DNA from 2 places in the Bradyrhizobium sp. USDA 4503 genome. Region 1 is predicted to be linked to the other one. Evidence: predicted binding sites of a transcription regulator. Region 1 holds the regulator's gene; the other holds the start of a gene.
The links. The regulator LexA, encoded in region 1, represses DNA repair genes until DNA is damaged. The targets are predictions, from matches to a motif close to TGTTCNNNNTGTGTTCNG.
Positions count from the first base shown of each region.

Region 2: ACVMIH_RS06240 (single-stranded DNA-binding protein) is a predicted target of LexA. The motif match lies at 5,089-5,106, and genes of this name have one in related genera.

Region 1 is NZ_JBSRXS010000001.1:1,599,714-1,606,790, forward strand. Features, by position in the region: gene ACVMIH_RS07680 (response regulator) at 1-4, shown strand, start outside; ZMP/ZTP riboswitch at 90-175, shown strand; gene ACVMIH_RS07685 (serine hydroxymethyltransferase) at 212-1,483, shown strand; gene ACVMIH_RS07690 (hypothetical protein) at 1,571-1,726, shown strand; gene ACVMIH_RS07695 (HAD family hydrolase) at 2,181-2,813, shown strand; gene ACVMIH_RS07700 (molybdopterin molybdotransferase MoeA) at 2,833-4,044, shown strand; gene lexA (transcriptional repressor LexA) at 4,288-4,992, shown strand; gene ACVMIH_RS07710 (hypothetical protein) at 5,249-5,677, shown strand; gene ACVMIH_RS07715 (hypothetical protein) at 5,823-6,050, shown strand; gene ACVMIH_RS07720 (ComEC/Rec2 family competence protein) at 6,057-7,077, opposite strand, start outside.
Region 2 is NZ_JBSRXS010000001.1:1,298,252-1,305,328, reverse strand. Features, by position in the region: gene ACVMIH_RS06255 (adenylate/guanylate cyclase domain-containing protein) at 1-656, opposite strand, end outside; gene gyrA (DNA gyrase subunit A) at 816-3,542, opposite strand; gene ACVMIH_RS06245 (DUF2306 domain-containing protein) at 3,765-4,163, opposite strand; gene ACVMIH_RS06240 (single-stranded DNA-binding protein) at 4,423-4,917, opposite strand; gene ACVMIH_RS06235 (outer membrane protein) at 5,367-6,113, shown strand; gene ACVMIH_RS06230 (outer membrane protein) at 6,371-7,030, shown strand.

The DNA of each region.
Region 1 (7,077 bases):
CTGAGCCCGCGTCGGCGGCAGCGACCAACCCTTGCGAGCCCGCCTGAGATTGGATAGCCTCTGCTCGCGATGAGCTTCGCAGGCTCATTCGCCCCTCGCGCGACTGGCGAGCTTACGTGGAATTGACCACGGTGAAGCGCGAAGGGTTCCAACGCCGTTCGCCTGGGCAACCCGTTCAGCTGATGATCCAGCGTCTTAGGGAGCCCGGACCATGCCGTCATTCCGCAACGAACTCCATCTCAACGATTCGGAAGTTGCCCTTGCGCTCGAGGGCGAAGAGCGCCGCCAGCAAGACGGCGTCGAGCTGATTCCATCGGAGAACTACACCTACCCCGAGGTGCTCGAGCTGCTGGGATCGGTGTTCACCAACAAGTATTCCGAGGGCTATCCGGGACGCCGCTATTACGGCGGCCAGGAATTTACTGACCAGATAGAGAACCTTGCCCGACAGCGCGCTTGCGCGCTGTTCCGCGCCGAACATGCCAACGTTCAGCCTCTGTCCGGGTCGCCAATGAACCAGGCCGTGTATCTCGGCCTGCTGCAGCCCGGCGATACGATATTGGCGATGGACCTGTCACACGGCGGCCACCTCACTCATGGCGCGCCGGTGTCGCACATGGGGCGGCTCTTCAACTTCGCCCGCTACAAGACGCAGCCGTCAAACGGCGGCGCCATCGATTTCGATGAGCTCCGCTCCATGGCCCGGCACGTCCGCCCGAAGCTGGTGCTGTGCGGCTACAGCTCTTATCCGCGCGATCTGGATTATGCGTCCTTCAAGAGCATCGCCGATGAGGTGGGTGCACTGACCATGGCCGACGTCAGCCATTACGGCGGCCTGATCGCCGGCAATGCCTTGCGCAATCCGCTCGATGCGGGTTTCGACGTGATGACGACGACATCGCACAAGACGCTTCGCGGGCCGCGCGGCGGCATCGTTCTCTGTCGCCGGGAGTTCGCCGGCAAGATCGACGCGTCGGTGTTCCCGGGGCTGCAGGGAGGCCCGCATATGAACGTTGTGGCCGGAACCGCGGTCACGCTGAAGAAGGCATCGACGTCCGATTTTCAGGCCTATGCAAGACTGGTCATGCGCAACGCGAAGGTCCTGGCCGAAGCGTTGATGGAACGCGGCATGTCGTTGATCACCGGCGGAACCGACAATCACATGATGGTCGTGGATACCGTGGCCAGCGTCGGCGTGGACGGCGGCACGGCCGAGAACATCCTCGACGCCGTCGGGATCACCGCAAACAAGCAGATCATTCCCGACGATCCGCGTCCGCCGCTCAAGCCGAGCGGCATTCGCCTCGGGACGCCGGCGGCGACCACGCGCGGCATGGGCGAGCCCGAAATGCGCCTGATCGCCGAACTCATTGCGGAGTCCCTCCGGTCGAAGGGAGATGCAGAGGTCGTCAAGCGACTGAGGTCGAACAGCGTCGAGATGTGCCGCGCCTTCCCCGTTCCGGGGATCGCGCCGTCCTCATAGGCGGCCGAGCCGCGTTCCTGTTCCGCGTCCGTCGCGTCACTCGGCAGGTCGTGAAGGTTCCCAGGGGAAGGACCGGAACGGAAATCGATGCTGTTCGTTGGACCGCATGATCTCGAAAGACGGAGCGTCCCCGCCGTGACCCGGAAAACCTTGCAAGCACGCTCGGAACAGGCGCTCGTCGTCATCATTCTCAGCACCGGTGCGCTGATCGGTTACCTCGGCTTGGCGCTGTCCAGGCTGTGAGAGCTACGTCCGGCGGGCACCAAGCCACCGCGGGCGTCAGGCCGCGGCAAGCATCAAGTCGCTTGGTGCGCTGAAAGCTCGTGCGTGCGTGCCACTGAGTTGCCCGACGCGGCAAGCCAAGCCCCGCAGCAAAAATATAGGGTGAAAAGAGCAAGGCTCGGACAGATCATGTCGCGAGAATACGGATGTTTGACGCACAAGCGACGACGCCCGCCGTCGTCCCGGCGAAGGCCGGGACCCATTACCCCAAATCTCAATTGTTGCGCGACGCTGGGGCCACGATCCCATTCCTGATCAAATGCGGTGGTTATGGGTCCCGGCCTTCGCCGGGACGACGGTGGTGTGCGCGGGAACAGTCTCGCGATGAATGCAACGCCACGTACAATCCACACACCGGTCACTGAAATCGAGGACATTGCCGCCTGCCCGCAATTCTCGTACACGGTTTCACGCAATGACCTCGCAATTCACTCCCAACTCCGTCGACGTGCTGCTGTTCGATATCGGCCGCGTCGTGCTCGACATCAACTTTGACAGGGTGATGGCGCGCTGGGCGCAGCATGCCGGCTGTGTGCCTGCCGAGCTCGCCACGCGCTTTGTCGTCGACGACAGTTTCAAGCATCACGAGATCGGCCGGATCGACGACACGGCGTTCTTCGAAAGGCTGCGCCAAACGCTCGGCATCGACATCACGGACGCCCAGTTCCTCGAAGGCTGGAACGCGATCTTCACCGGCGAGATGCCGGGCATCGCCCCGCTGCTCGCGGCGGCCGCCAAGCGGATGCCGCTCTACGCCTTCTCCAACACCAATCCGGCCCATGTCGCGCATTTCTCGGTCACCCACGCCGAGCTGCTCAGCCATTTCCGCAACGTCTTCCTGTCCTCGAGCATCGGCTTCCGCAAACCCGACGCCGAGGCCTATGATCATGTGGTAAAAGCCATCGGCGTGCCGGCGTCGCAGATCCTGTTTTTCGACGACCTAGCCGCCAATATCGAAGGTGCGCGGGCGCGCGGCCTTCATGCTATCCACGTGACATCGACGGATGACGTGGCAAGGGCTTTGACCGCACTTGGTATTGAAACTTAGGAATTGAGGAGCTCTGAGCGTGGCCCTGATGCCGGTTGCCGATGCCCTGTCCGCCGTCCTCGCCGGCGCCGAACCGCTGCCGGAGGAGATGGTCGCGCTCGATGCCGCCTACCACCGCACGCTTGCGCACGACCTCGCGGCGCTCCGCACCCAGCCGCCGCAGCCGATGTCGGCGATGGACGGCTATGCAGTGCGCGCCGCCGATGCGGCCGATCTAAAGGCCCGGCTCAAGGTGATCGGCGAAGTCGCCGCCGGACGGCCGTTCGAGCGGACGGTCGGCGCCGGCGAGGCGGTGCGGATCTTCACCGGCGGCGTGATCCCCAATGGCGCCGACGCTGTGATCATCCAGGAAGACACCGCCGTCGACGGCGACCACATCACGATCTCGGAGGCCGCCAGCGTCGGGCGGCACATCCGCCCGGCTGGGGTCGACTTCCGTGAGGGCGAGGTGCTGCTCGCCGGCGGCAGCCGCCTGTCCGACCGCGCGCTGTCGCTGGCGGCCGCCATGAACTATCCGGAACTTGCGGTGCGCCGCCGCCCGAAGGTCGCGGTGCTGGCGACCGGCGACGAGCTGGTGATGCCGGGCTCGCAGCCCGGCCCCGGCCAGATCGTCTATTCCAACGGCTACGCGCTGCGGGCGCTGGCGCGCGCCGAGGGCGCCGAGACCGTCGACCTCGGCGTTGCCGCCGACACGGTGGAGGCGACCACGGCCGGTATCCGCCGGGCACGCGAGGCCGGCGCCGATGTCCTCATCACGACAGGCGGCGCCTCGGTCGGCGACCACGATCTCGTCAAGCGGTCGCTGGAAGCCGAGGGGGTCGAGATGGCGTTCTGGCGGATTGCGATGCGGCCCGGCAAGCCGATGATGCATGGCCGGCTCGGCGCGATGCGGGTGATCGGCCTGCCGGGCAATCCGGTGTCGTCCTATGTCTGCGCCTTCCTGTTCCTGGTGCCGTTGATTCGGGCGCTGAGCGGCCGGAAAGTGATTCATCATCGCCGCGCGAGCGCCCTGCTCGGCCGCGACCTCGCCGCCAACGACCAGCGCGAGGACTATCTGCGTGCACGGCTCGAAGCGCGCGAGGACGGCACGCTGATCGCAACGCCGGTGACGCAGCAGGACTCGTCGCTGCTCGGGAATCTCGCTGCGGCACGGGCACTTCTCGTGCGCCCGCCGTTCGCGGCGGCGGCCGTCGAAGGCAGCGAATGCGAGATCCTGACACTGCCCGAATAGGGTTTTCGCGCCCCGCCGATTGTGCGTTGCCCGACACGTTCACCGGAAATTAAGTGGTTGCGGAACACATATCGAACATATAGTGTCCGTTCATGATTTGTTTCGAGTACTGGTGTCTACATTCGGGAAGCTGCATGGAAGCAGGTGCATTGAGCACATGCTCCTGAGGTCAGGCCCGGCCTGCAGGCCCCACCAGAAGAGTCTCGGAATCGAACGACGCTATCAACCGGGGGAATACTCGAGATGCTCACGCGCAAACAGTACGAACTACTGCGTTTCATCAATGAACGTCTGAAAGAGGCCGGCGTACCGCCCTCCTTCGACGAGATGAAGGATGCGCTCGACCTGCGCTCGAAGTCCGGTATCCACCGCCTGATCACTGCGCTGGAGGAGCGCGGCTTCATCCGCCGCCTGCCGAACCGCGCCCGCGCCATCGAGGTCATCAAGCTGCCCGAACTCTCGGCCGGCGGCGGCAACGGTCGCCGCGGCTTCACGCCCAGCGTCATCGAAGGCACCCTCGGCCGGCGCGCCAGCACGCCGCCGATTGCCGAGGACGACGGCAACCGTCCGGTCGCGGTCCCCGTGATGGGCCGGATCGCCGCCGGTACGCCGATCGAGGCGCTGCAGACCCGCAGCCACACCATTAGCGTGCCGCCCGACATGCTCGGTGCCGGCGAGCACTATGCGCTCGAGGTGCGCGGCGACTCGATGGTCGATGCCGGCATCCTCGACGGCGACATGGCGCTGATCCAGCGCAACGACGTCGCCAATACCGGCGACATCGTGGTGGCGCTGATCGACGAGGAGGAAGCCACCCTGAAGCGCTTCCGCCGCCGCGGCGCATCGATCGCGCTCGAGCCGGCCAACACCGCCTATGAAGTGCGCATCCTGCCGCCGAACCGGGTCCGCATCCAGGGCAAGCTGATCGGCCTTTATCGCAAATACTGAACTGCAAATACTTGCGGCGGCCGGGAACGAGCAACACGTCGGATCGTTCCTTGCATGATAGCGTAGCGTACGGCCTGCCCGATGCGCTCCGATACCTCTCGCGCAGCGTCGCGTGTTTGTGATCGGAGCGATCTCGGACCAGTCGTACAATCGCCCAGAAACGAGCAGACGCTCGTTCGCTATCGTCCACTCTGGTAGAGGCCCTAATGCCTCAAGGAGAGGCACGGGTCGCTACCTCGAAATGAGGAGCCATCCGATGTGTGACTATAGTCTGCACGCCGTGGCATCGCGCCCCGCCATTGTCGGAGAGACGCTGATCACGACGACGTTCCGCGGCACGTCGACCCGCGGCTTTGCTTCGGAGAACGATCCCACTGTCGCGGTCTGCATGCTGCCGGGCACCGAGCTCGCTTTCGCCGAGAACGTTCGCTACGACAGCCGCTGGATCTGGACCAAGACGCTGAACTATCGCGTCGGCGTGTTCAACGAAGTCGAGCCCGACGTGCCTGATCGGCATCATGACGCGGTCGAATTCCCCGACGGCAGCCATGTGCTGGTGACCCAGCTGGTCGAGGGACAGCGCGTCAGCGTGCTGCAATTGCCGGCGCTGCATCCGCCGGTCGAGCAGAAGCCGAAGGTTGTGGAGCGGCGGCCCTCCGCATTCGCAACCCTGTTTTTGGGTTGAGCGCATCGTCGCCGCGGAATGAGCTGTTCGGCGGCGGATGACCTAAGCAATTTCGGGCGACCCCGGACTCCCGCTTCCGGGGCGCAGAAGGAGATTTGCGTCGGCCGGCACCTTGGCGCATCATCGGGCACGGAGGACGTGCGCGGTGGTCGATAAGGTCACATGGCAAAAGGCTGGACGCGTCACGGAACCGGGCCGCTACATGTTCCGGTTCGGTTGGCTGACGGTAACGGCCGACGACCTGAAAGTCTGGGAGCAATTTCCCGAGGCTTCCTTCACCCTCGTCAAGAAGCCCGACGCCGGCCCCGACTCCGACGAATACCATCTCGGCCTGTTCGAGTTGCCGAGCAGCCCCTCGCCGGACCACGGCTAATCCTCGCTAATCATCGCCCTGCAGATCGGTCTCGGCCGGCGTCGCATCCACCGCAGGCCGCGGCGCGGCGGCGGGCGCGCGCAGCGTCGTTTCGCTCTCGCCGTCGCCGGGAACCGCCGGCGACCACGGCCGGTCGATCCCGCCGGGCTTGACCGCATCGACGGCGTAGCCGTCCCTGATCCTTCGCAGCACCAGCGCGCCGTGGCGGCGCAGCCGCTCGGCATCGATCACCGATGCCGCGCAGCCCTGCGGCGCCGGCCGCGCCGTCACGATCAGGGCTGCGCGCTCGCAGTCGTCCGCCAGCGCCTCCGGCCGGGTCGCCAGCGCGACGAAGACGCCGCCGGGTCCCTGGGTCACGCAGCCGCCGGCATCGCACGAGACGCCCTCGCCGAGCGACGCATCGGTGGCGGTGCGCGCGTCGGCGTCCGCCGCCAGCCACTCCTTGACCAAAAATGCATCCTTGGCGCTGTGCATCAGATGCAGCCACCCGTCACCGCCACGCACCGCGACGTTGCGGCCGTCGCCGGAGATCAGCACGTCCGGCTGCGGCACTTTGAGCGCCCAGACCGAGGCCACCAGCAACAGCGCCGCGCCTGACCAGCGCAGCGGCGTGCGCAGCAGCCCGAGCAGGATGATGCCGGCGCTCGCTGCGATCAGCGGCCCGATGCCGAACGCCGCCATGCGGCCGACCGCGCCCGGGAGTGCGGCGACCCATTGCGTCACCAGGATCATCCAGTCGATGCCAAGACCCATGATCGCCCAGAACACGCCGTCGAAGCCGAACGGCATGGCGACGAGCCCCAGCAGGCCGGCCGGCATCACGACCGCCGACACGACAGGCATCGCCGCAAGGTTGGCGAGCAGCCCGTAGGGCGTCACGCGGTGGAAATGGAACGCGGCATAGGGCGTCGTCGCCAGCCCCGCCACCAGCGAGGCCAGCATCAGCATCGTGAGCTCGCGGCCGCCCCACAGCGCAACCCGCGCAGTTGCCGAATGGTCGGGCGACGCCAGCAGGTTCGGCAGCCCG
Region 2 (7,077 bases), 300 kb from region 1:
TATTCCTGCTCGGGGTCGCCGCTCATATTCTCGAACGGCAGCACGGCGATCGACGGCTTGTCAGGGAGCGCCAGAGCTTGCACGCTGTCGACCGGCGGCTCGATCGGCGCCCCCTCAGGATGGCCCGCGTTTATCCTCAATCGCCACGCGCGCATCGGCTCAGCAATGTTCTTCAGGTTCTGCGAGCCCATGTCCTCGAACACGGCATCGACCTTGCCGCGGATTTGACGTTGCGCATCGTCCGAGATGCAGATTCCGCCGGGCTCCGCGATCCCTTCAAGGCGGGCGGCGATATTGACGCCGTCTCCAAAGATATCGTTTTCATCGACGATGATGTCGCCGACGTGGATGCCAATGCGGAATTCGATCCGCTTGAGTTGCGGCACCGTGGCATTTCGCTCGGCCATTGCGCGCTGGACCTCAATGGCGCAACGCACCGCATCCACGACACTGCCGAACTCGGCGAGCACGCCGTCGCCCGTGTGCTTGACGACCTTGCCACGGTGTTCGCTGATCTTGGGATCAGCGAGTCCACGCAGACACTCCCTCAGCCGGACGTGTGTCCCTTCCTCGTCCAGGCCGGTCAGCCGACTATATCCGGCCACGTCAGCCGCCAGGATAGCTGCAAGCCGCCGCTCAACGCGATGATCGGTCACAACGGCCTCCCGAAATCGGTAGATCCGCCGGACCCCATCAAAGCATAGGGCGTTGCCCTTGGGCTAGGGGCGTACGGCAGGCCCGCCGGATTTCGCGGAGCCTGTCAACGGGCGCGCCTGTTGGCTGCATTCGTGCTGGGGTTCTCCGAAACGGCGGCGCTAGCCGCCGTTGCCGTTCTCGCCGTTTTCCTCTTCAGGGATGTGCTCGACCGAGACCACGTGCTCGTCCTCGGCGGTGTCGAACACGATCACGCCCTGGGTCGAGCGGCCGGCGACGCGGATATCGGCCACCGGGCAGCGGATCAGCTGACCCTTGTCGGTGACCAGCATGATCTGGTCGGCGTCCTCGACCGGGAACGACGCCACCAGGTTGCCGTTCCGGTTGTTGACGCTCATCGCGACGATGCCTTTGCCGCCGCGGCCGGTGGTGCGGTACTCGTAGGACGAGGTCCGCTTGCCATAGCCGTTGACGGAGACGGTCAGCACCACCTGCTCGGCCGCCGACAGTTCGGCATAGCGCTCCTGCGACAGCTGGATCGCATTCGCTGTCTCCTCGCCCTCGGTCTCGACCGGCTCCTCGGTCGCGGCCTCGCCGGCCACGGCGCGGCGCATCTTCAAATAGGCCGAGCGCTCGTCCGAGGTGGTCTCGACATGGCGCAGGATCGCCAGCGAGATCAGCTTGTCGGCCTCGGGCAGCGCAATGCCGCGCACGCCCATCGAGGTGCGGCCGGTGAAGACGCGCACATCGGTGACCGGGAAACGGATGCACTGGCCGCCGGCGGCGGTCAGGAGCACGTCGTCATGCTCGGTGCAGATCTGGACGTCGACGATCGCCTCGCCTTCCCCGAGCTTCATGGCGATGATGCCGGAGCGGCGCACGTCGACGAAGTCGGACAGCTTGTTGCGGCGAACGGTGCCGCCGGTCGTCGCGAACATCACGTCGAGATTGGCCCAGGAGGATTCATCCTCCGGCAGCGGCATGATCGTCGTGATGCGTTCGCCCTGCTCCAGCGGCAGGATGTTGATCAGCGCCTTGCCGCGCGCGTTCGGCGCGGCCATCGGCAGCCGCCAGACCTTCTCCTTGTAGACCTGGCCGCGCGACGAGAAGAACAGCACCGGCGTGTGCGTGGAGGCCACGAACAGGCGCGAGACGAAATCCTCGTCGCGGGTCTGCATGCCGGCGCGGCCCTTGCCGCCGCGGCGCTGCGCCCGATAGGTCGACAGCGGCACGCGCTTGACGTAGCCCGCATGCGACACGGTGACGACCATGTCCTCGCGCTGGATCAGGTCCTCGTCCTCGACCTCGCCTTCCTGCTCGATGATCACGGTCTTGCGCGGGGTGGCGAACTGCTGCTTCACCTCGGCCAGTTCGGTCTTGACGATGCCCTGCACGCGGGCACGCGAACGCAGGATGTCGAGATAGTCGGCGATCTCGGCCGCGAGCTTGTCGAGCTCTTCGGAAATCTCGTCGCGCCCCAGCGCGGTCAAGCGCTGCAGGCGAAGGTCGAGGATGGCCCTGGCCTGCTCCATCGATAGCCGCAGCGTGCCGTCCTCGTTGATGCGATGCCGGGGATCGTCGATCAGCGTGATCATCGCCTCGACGTCGCGTGCCGGCCAGTCGCGTGACATCAGGGCCTCGCGCGCGGTGTTCGGATCGGGCGAGGTCCGGATGACGCGGATGATCTCATCGATGTTGGCGACCGCGATCGCAAGGCCGACCAGGATGTGGGCGCGGTCGCGCGCCTTGCCGAGCAGGAACTTGGTCCGCCGGGTCACCACCTGCTCGCGGAACGCGACGAAGATGGTGAGCAGGTCCTTCAGATTCATCGTCTGCGGACGGCCGGAATCCAGCGCTAGCATGTTGGCCGGGAAATTGGTCTGCAGCGGTGTGAATCGGTAGAGCTGGTTCAGCACCACGTCGGGCACCGCTTCGCGCTTCAGCTCGATGACGACGCGATAGCCGTCACGATCGGACTCGTCGCGCAGGTCCCCGATGCCCTCGATCTTCTTCTCTTTGACGAGATCGGCGATACGCTCGACCATCGTCGCCTTGTTCACCTGATAGGGAATCTCGGTGATGATGATCGCTTCACGGTCCTTGCGGATGGTGTCGATCGTCACCTTGCCGCGCATCACGATCGAGCCGCGGCCGAGGTGGTAGGCGCTGCGAATGCCCTGACGGCCGAGGATGACGCCGCCGGTCGGGAAGTCCGGTCCGGGAATGATGTCGATCAGTTCGTCGATCGTGAGCGCCGGATTGTCGATCAGCGCCACGCAGGCATCGACGACCTCACCGAGATTGTGCGGCGGGATATTGGTCGCCATGCCGACGGCGATGCCGCCGGCGCCATTGACCAGAAGGTTCGGGAACCGGGCCGGCAGAACCGACGGCTCTTTCTCGGAGTTGTCGTAGTTCGGCTGGAAATCGACCGTTTCCATGTCGATGTCGGCCAGCACGGCGAGCGCCGCCCGGGTCAGCCGCGCTTCGGTATATCGATAGGCGGCCGGCGGATCGCCGTCGACCGAACCGAAATTGCCCTGGCCGTCGATCAGCGGCACGCGCAGTGAGAAATCCTGCGCCATGCGGACCATCGCGTCGTAAATCGACTGGTCGCCATGCGGGTGATATTTACCGATCACGTCGCCGACGACGCGGGCGGATTTGACGTATTTCTTGTCCGGCGTATGTCCCTGCTCATGCATCGAATAGAGGATGCGCCGGTGCACCGGCTTGAGCCCGTCGCGCGCATCGGGCAGCGCACGCGACACGATCACGCTCATCGCGTAATCGAGATAGGACTTCTTCATCTCGTCGAGGATGGAAACGGGACGAATATCTGAGGGTCCCGGCGGCTCGCCGGGCTTGTGGTCGTCGTTATCGGACAAAGGGGAAATCCGGTCGGTTCTACTGGGGAATCATATAGCCCATCGGAGGCCTGATAACCACCCTTGCGCGGCTCCGCAAGCCGTTTTTCCGTTCGTTTTTTCATGCACTTACGGGGGAGCGCCAAGGTTCCCACGGCTTGGTCGGGAAGCGCGTGGCGAATGGCGAACAGCAATGGAAAAATCCCCTATTCGCCACCCGCCATTCGCTACTTGTCTCTCCCGTCAGTGGCCGAAGACCACCGCGTGCATGATCCGCCCGGGGATGAAGGTGAACAGTTCGGCGATGAGCAGTGCGCCAAAGGAGATGCCGATCATCGTGAACCTGTGGCGGCGGACATTGTGGCTCCGTGCGGCCGTGACGCCGAGCGCCAGCATGGCGAGCGAGAAGATCGACACTAGGTGGATCGGGCTCCAGGGACCGACCAGCTGGATCTGATGGATCCAAAACGAGCTTCCGGCGACCACCAGCATCAGGATCACCCAGATCCAGCCCAGGGTCCGGTGCGGCAGCGTGCCCTTGGGGGCGGCGAGCTGGATGGAGCCGAGCACGAAGGCGGCCATCGCGGCAAAGGCGTGGAGCGGGATCGCAGGCGCGGTGTCGAGCAATGGCGCGAGGCTCATGATGGCCGGCCCTCGGGTGAAGCTCGCGGCCAAGCATCAAATGCCGCAGGCCAATGTAAATATCATTTACATCAGGCTGTGTCAAAGTCCAGGGAACCCGCATCCCTTTACGTCGAACCACCGACGTTCTGACAGAGAGTTACCGAGTTATCCTCTTATTCCACACGAGGAAATTGCTGGTGCCGATCGCAACGACCGTTCCGGGAAATGATCTTCACGGAACGGCGCCTGACGGAATCGACGGAAGCGCGACCGCTGCTCAGAACGGGATGTCGTCGTCCATGTCGCTGTTGCGGCTGCTGCCACCACCCGCGGCGACGGCGCGGCGCGGCGCCGAGCTGACCGGTCCGGCCGAACCGAAATCGCTGCCGCCATCATCGGAGAAGCTGCTGCCCCCACCGCCACGCCCGTCGAGCATGGTGAGGTTGGAGTTGAAGCCCTGCAGCACGACTTCGGTCGAGTACTTCTCGACGCCGCTCTGGTCGGTCCATTTGCGGGTCTGCAACTGCCCCTCGATGTACACCTTGGCGCCCTTCTTCAGATACTGCTCGGCGACCTTGCAGAGGCCCTCGTTGAAGATCACGACGCGGTGCCACTCGGTCTTTTCCTTGCGCTCGCCGGTGCCCTTGTCGCGCCAGGTTTCCGAGGTGGCGATGGAAAGGTTTGCGATCGGACGGCCGTCCTGCGTCCGCCGGATTTCCGGATCCTTGCCGAGGTTTCCCACCAGGATCACCTTGTTCACGCTTCCCGCCATCGCATCATCTCCACTCAAAAACCGGGCGTCCGGACATTCGGCCGCCACTCTCAACCTTCGCCACTTACGTCGCAGGCGTCGTGGATGACCCTATACGCCGGTGCCGGCTCGCCGCCTTTGCCGTCGCGCCGGTTATCCACGATATTCGAGATATAGCATCGGATCCGGCGTCGTTCCAGTTTTGTTCGCCACAACCATCCGTAGAAGTGGCCAGTGCCGTCGGAGCGGCAGTCGATCTCGGTGCAGGCCGACGCTCGGCAGCAAGATTTAGGAAAACAACAAACAAATCAGCAGCTTGCCTTATCGATACTTCTCCCGCGAGTGTTGCATTTGGGAGACTGCGTTTGCGGTTGAATCAGCGTATAGCTCCAACCATGGCGCGGGCGCTCGCGTCTGGGATCGTGCTTCGGGACCGTTTGGAAGCCGATCGGGGTGCTGGGGGATCGATAATGAAGAAGTTTTTGCTCGGTACGGTTGCTCTGATTGCGTTGGCTGCGCCTGCCGCGGCTGCCGATCTCGCTGCGCGCCCGTACACCAAGGCGCCGCCGCCCGTGGTTGCCCCGATCTATGACTGGACCGGCTTCTACATCGGCGCCAACGGCGGCTGGGGCTCGAGCCACAATTGCTGGGACCAGCTCCCGGCCGGCATCTTCCTCGCATCAGATGGTTGCCATGATGCAACCGGCGGCGTCGCCGGTGGCCAGATCGGTTATCGCTGGCAGGCTGGCGCCTGGGTGTTCGGCCTCGAAGCGCAGGGCGACTGGGCTGACCTGAAGGGCAGCAACAACAGCGCGATCTTCCCGGGCCTGTTCACCAACCAGTCCAAGATCGACGCGTTCGGCCTGTTCACCGGCCAGATCGGTTACGCCGTCAACAACGTGCTGCTCTACGCCAAGGGCGGCGCGGCGCTGACCGACAACCGCTTCAACACCTACTTCACCCCAACCGGCGTGCTGGTCGGCAGCGCCAGCGACACCCGCTGGGGCGGCACCGTCGGCGCCGGCATCGAAGTCGGCTTCGCGCCGAACTGGACCGCGGGCATCGAATACGACCACCTGTTCATGCAGGACAAGACCTATAACCTGATCGCCCCCAACGGCACGCTGAACAGCACCATCCGCGATCGGCAGGACGTCGACCTCGTTACCGTCCGCGTGAACTACAAGTGGGGTGGTCCGGTCGTCGCGCGCTATTGATCGCGCCAGGCCGATTGATCCAGACGAAAGGCCGGCCTTGCGCCGGCCTTTTGTTTGCGCGCCTGTTTGTGCGCCGGCTTTTTCGTTGCGTGTGCACGCGCACCTCACCGGGGCCGTTTTCGGTGCGTTGTGGTTTCGCGGATACACACGTTCCGGCATTTCTCTGTAGAAGCACCAGCACGTCACGCGACACTGCTGTGACGCTCTCTTCAAGATATCTGAAGGGACAACAAGAAAATGGGACTGGGACTTTGAAAATGAGGACTGTTTTGCTGGCCTCGGCCGGCATGTTTGCACTGAGCGCTTTTGCACCGGCAATGGCCGCCGACATGGCGGCACGCGCGCCTTACGTGAAGGCTCCGCCGCCGGCCGCGATCTACAACTGGACCGGCTTCTACGTCGGAGGCTTCGGCGGCTACGCCAGCGAGAACTCCGGCACCCCGAGCATGGAAGGCGGCTTCGGCGGCGGCACCATCGGCTACAACTGGCAAGCCGGCAACATCGTGTACGGCCTCGAGGTCGACGCCGCAGGCGCTGACATCGACGCATCGGTCTCCGCGCTCGGCGTCACCGCCCGCAGCAAGATCGACTCGCTCGGCACCGTGCGCGGCCGCCTCGGCTTCGCCGTCGACAAGGTGCTGTTCTATGGCACCGGCGGTTACGCCTGGGCCAACAACGAGGTCAGCGTCACCGCGCTCGGCGTGACCGCCTCGCAGAGCAACTTTCACTCCGGCTGGACCGTCGGCGCCGGCGTCGAGGCGTTCATCGCGCCGCAGTGGTCGATCAAGGGCGAATACCTGTATCGCAGCCTCGACAGCGAGAACTATTTCGGCGTGCCGTCCGGTACGCTCGAGCTGCACAGCGCCCAGTTCGGCGTCAACTATCACTTCGGCGGCCCGATCGTCGCCAAGTACTAAGCCTGAGCGAATTGCCTGACCGCCATCGGCGGTCAGATCGCACTGAA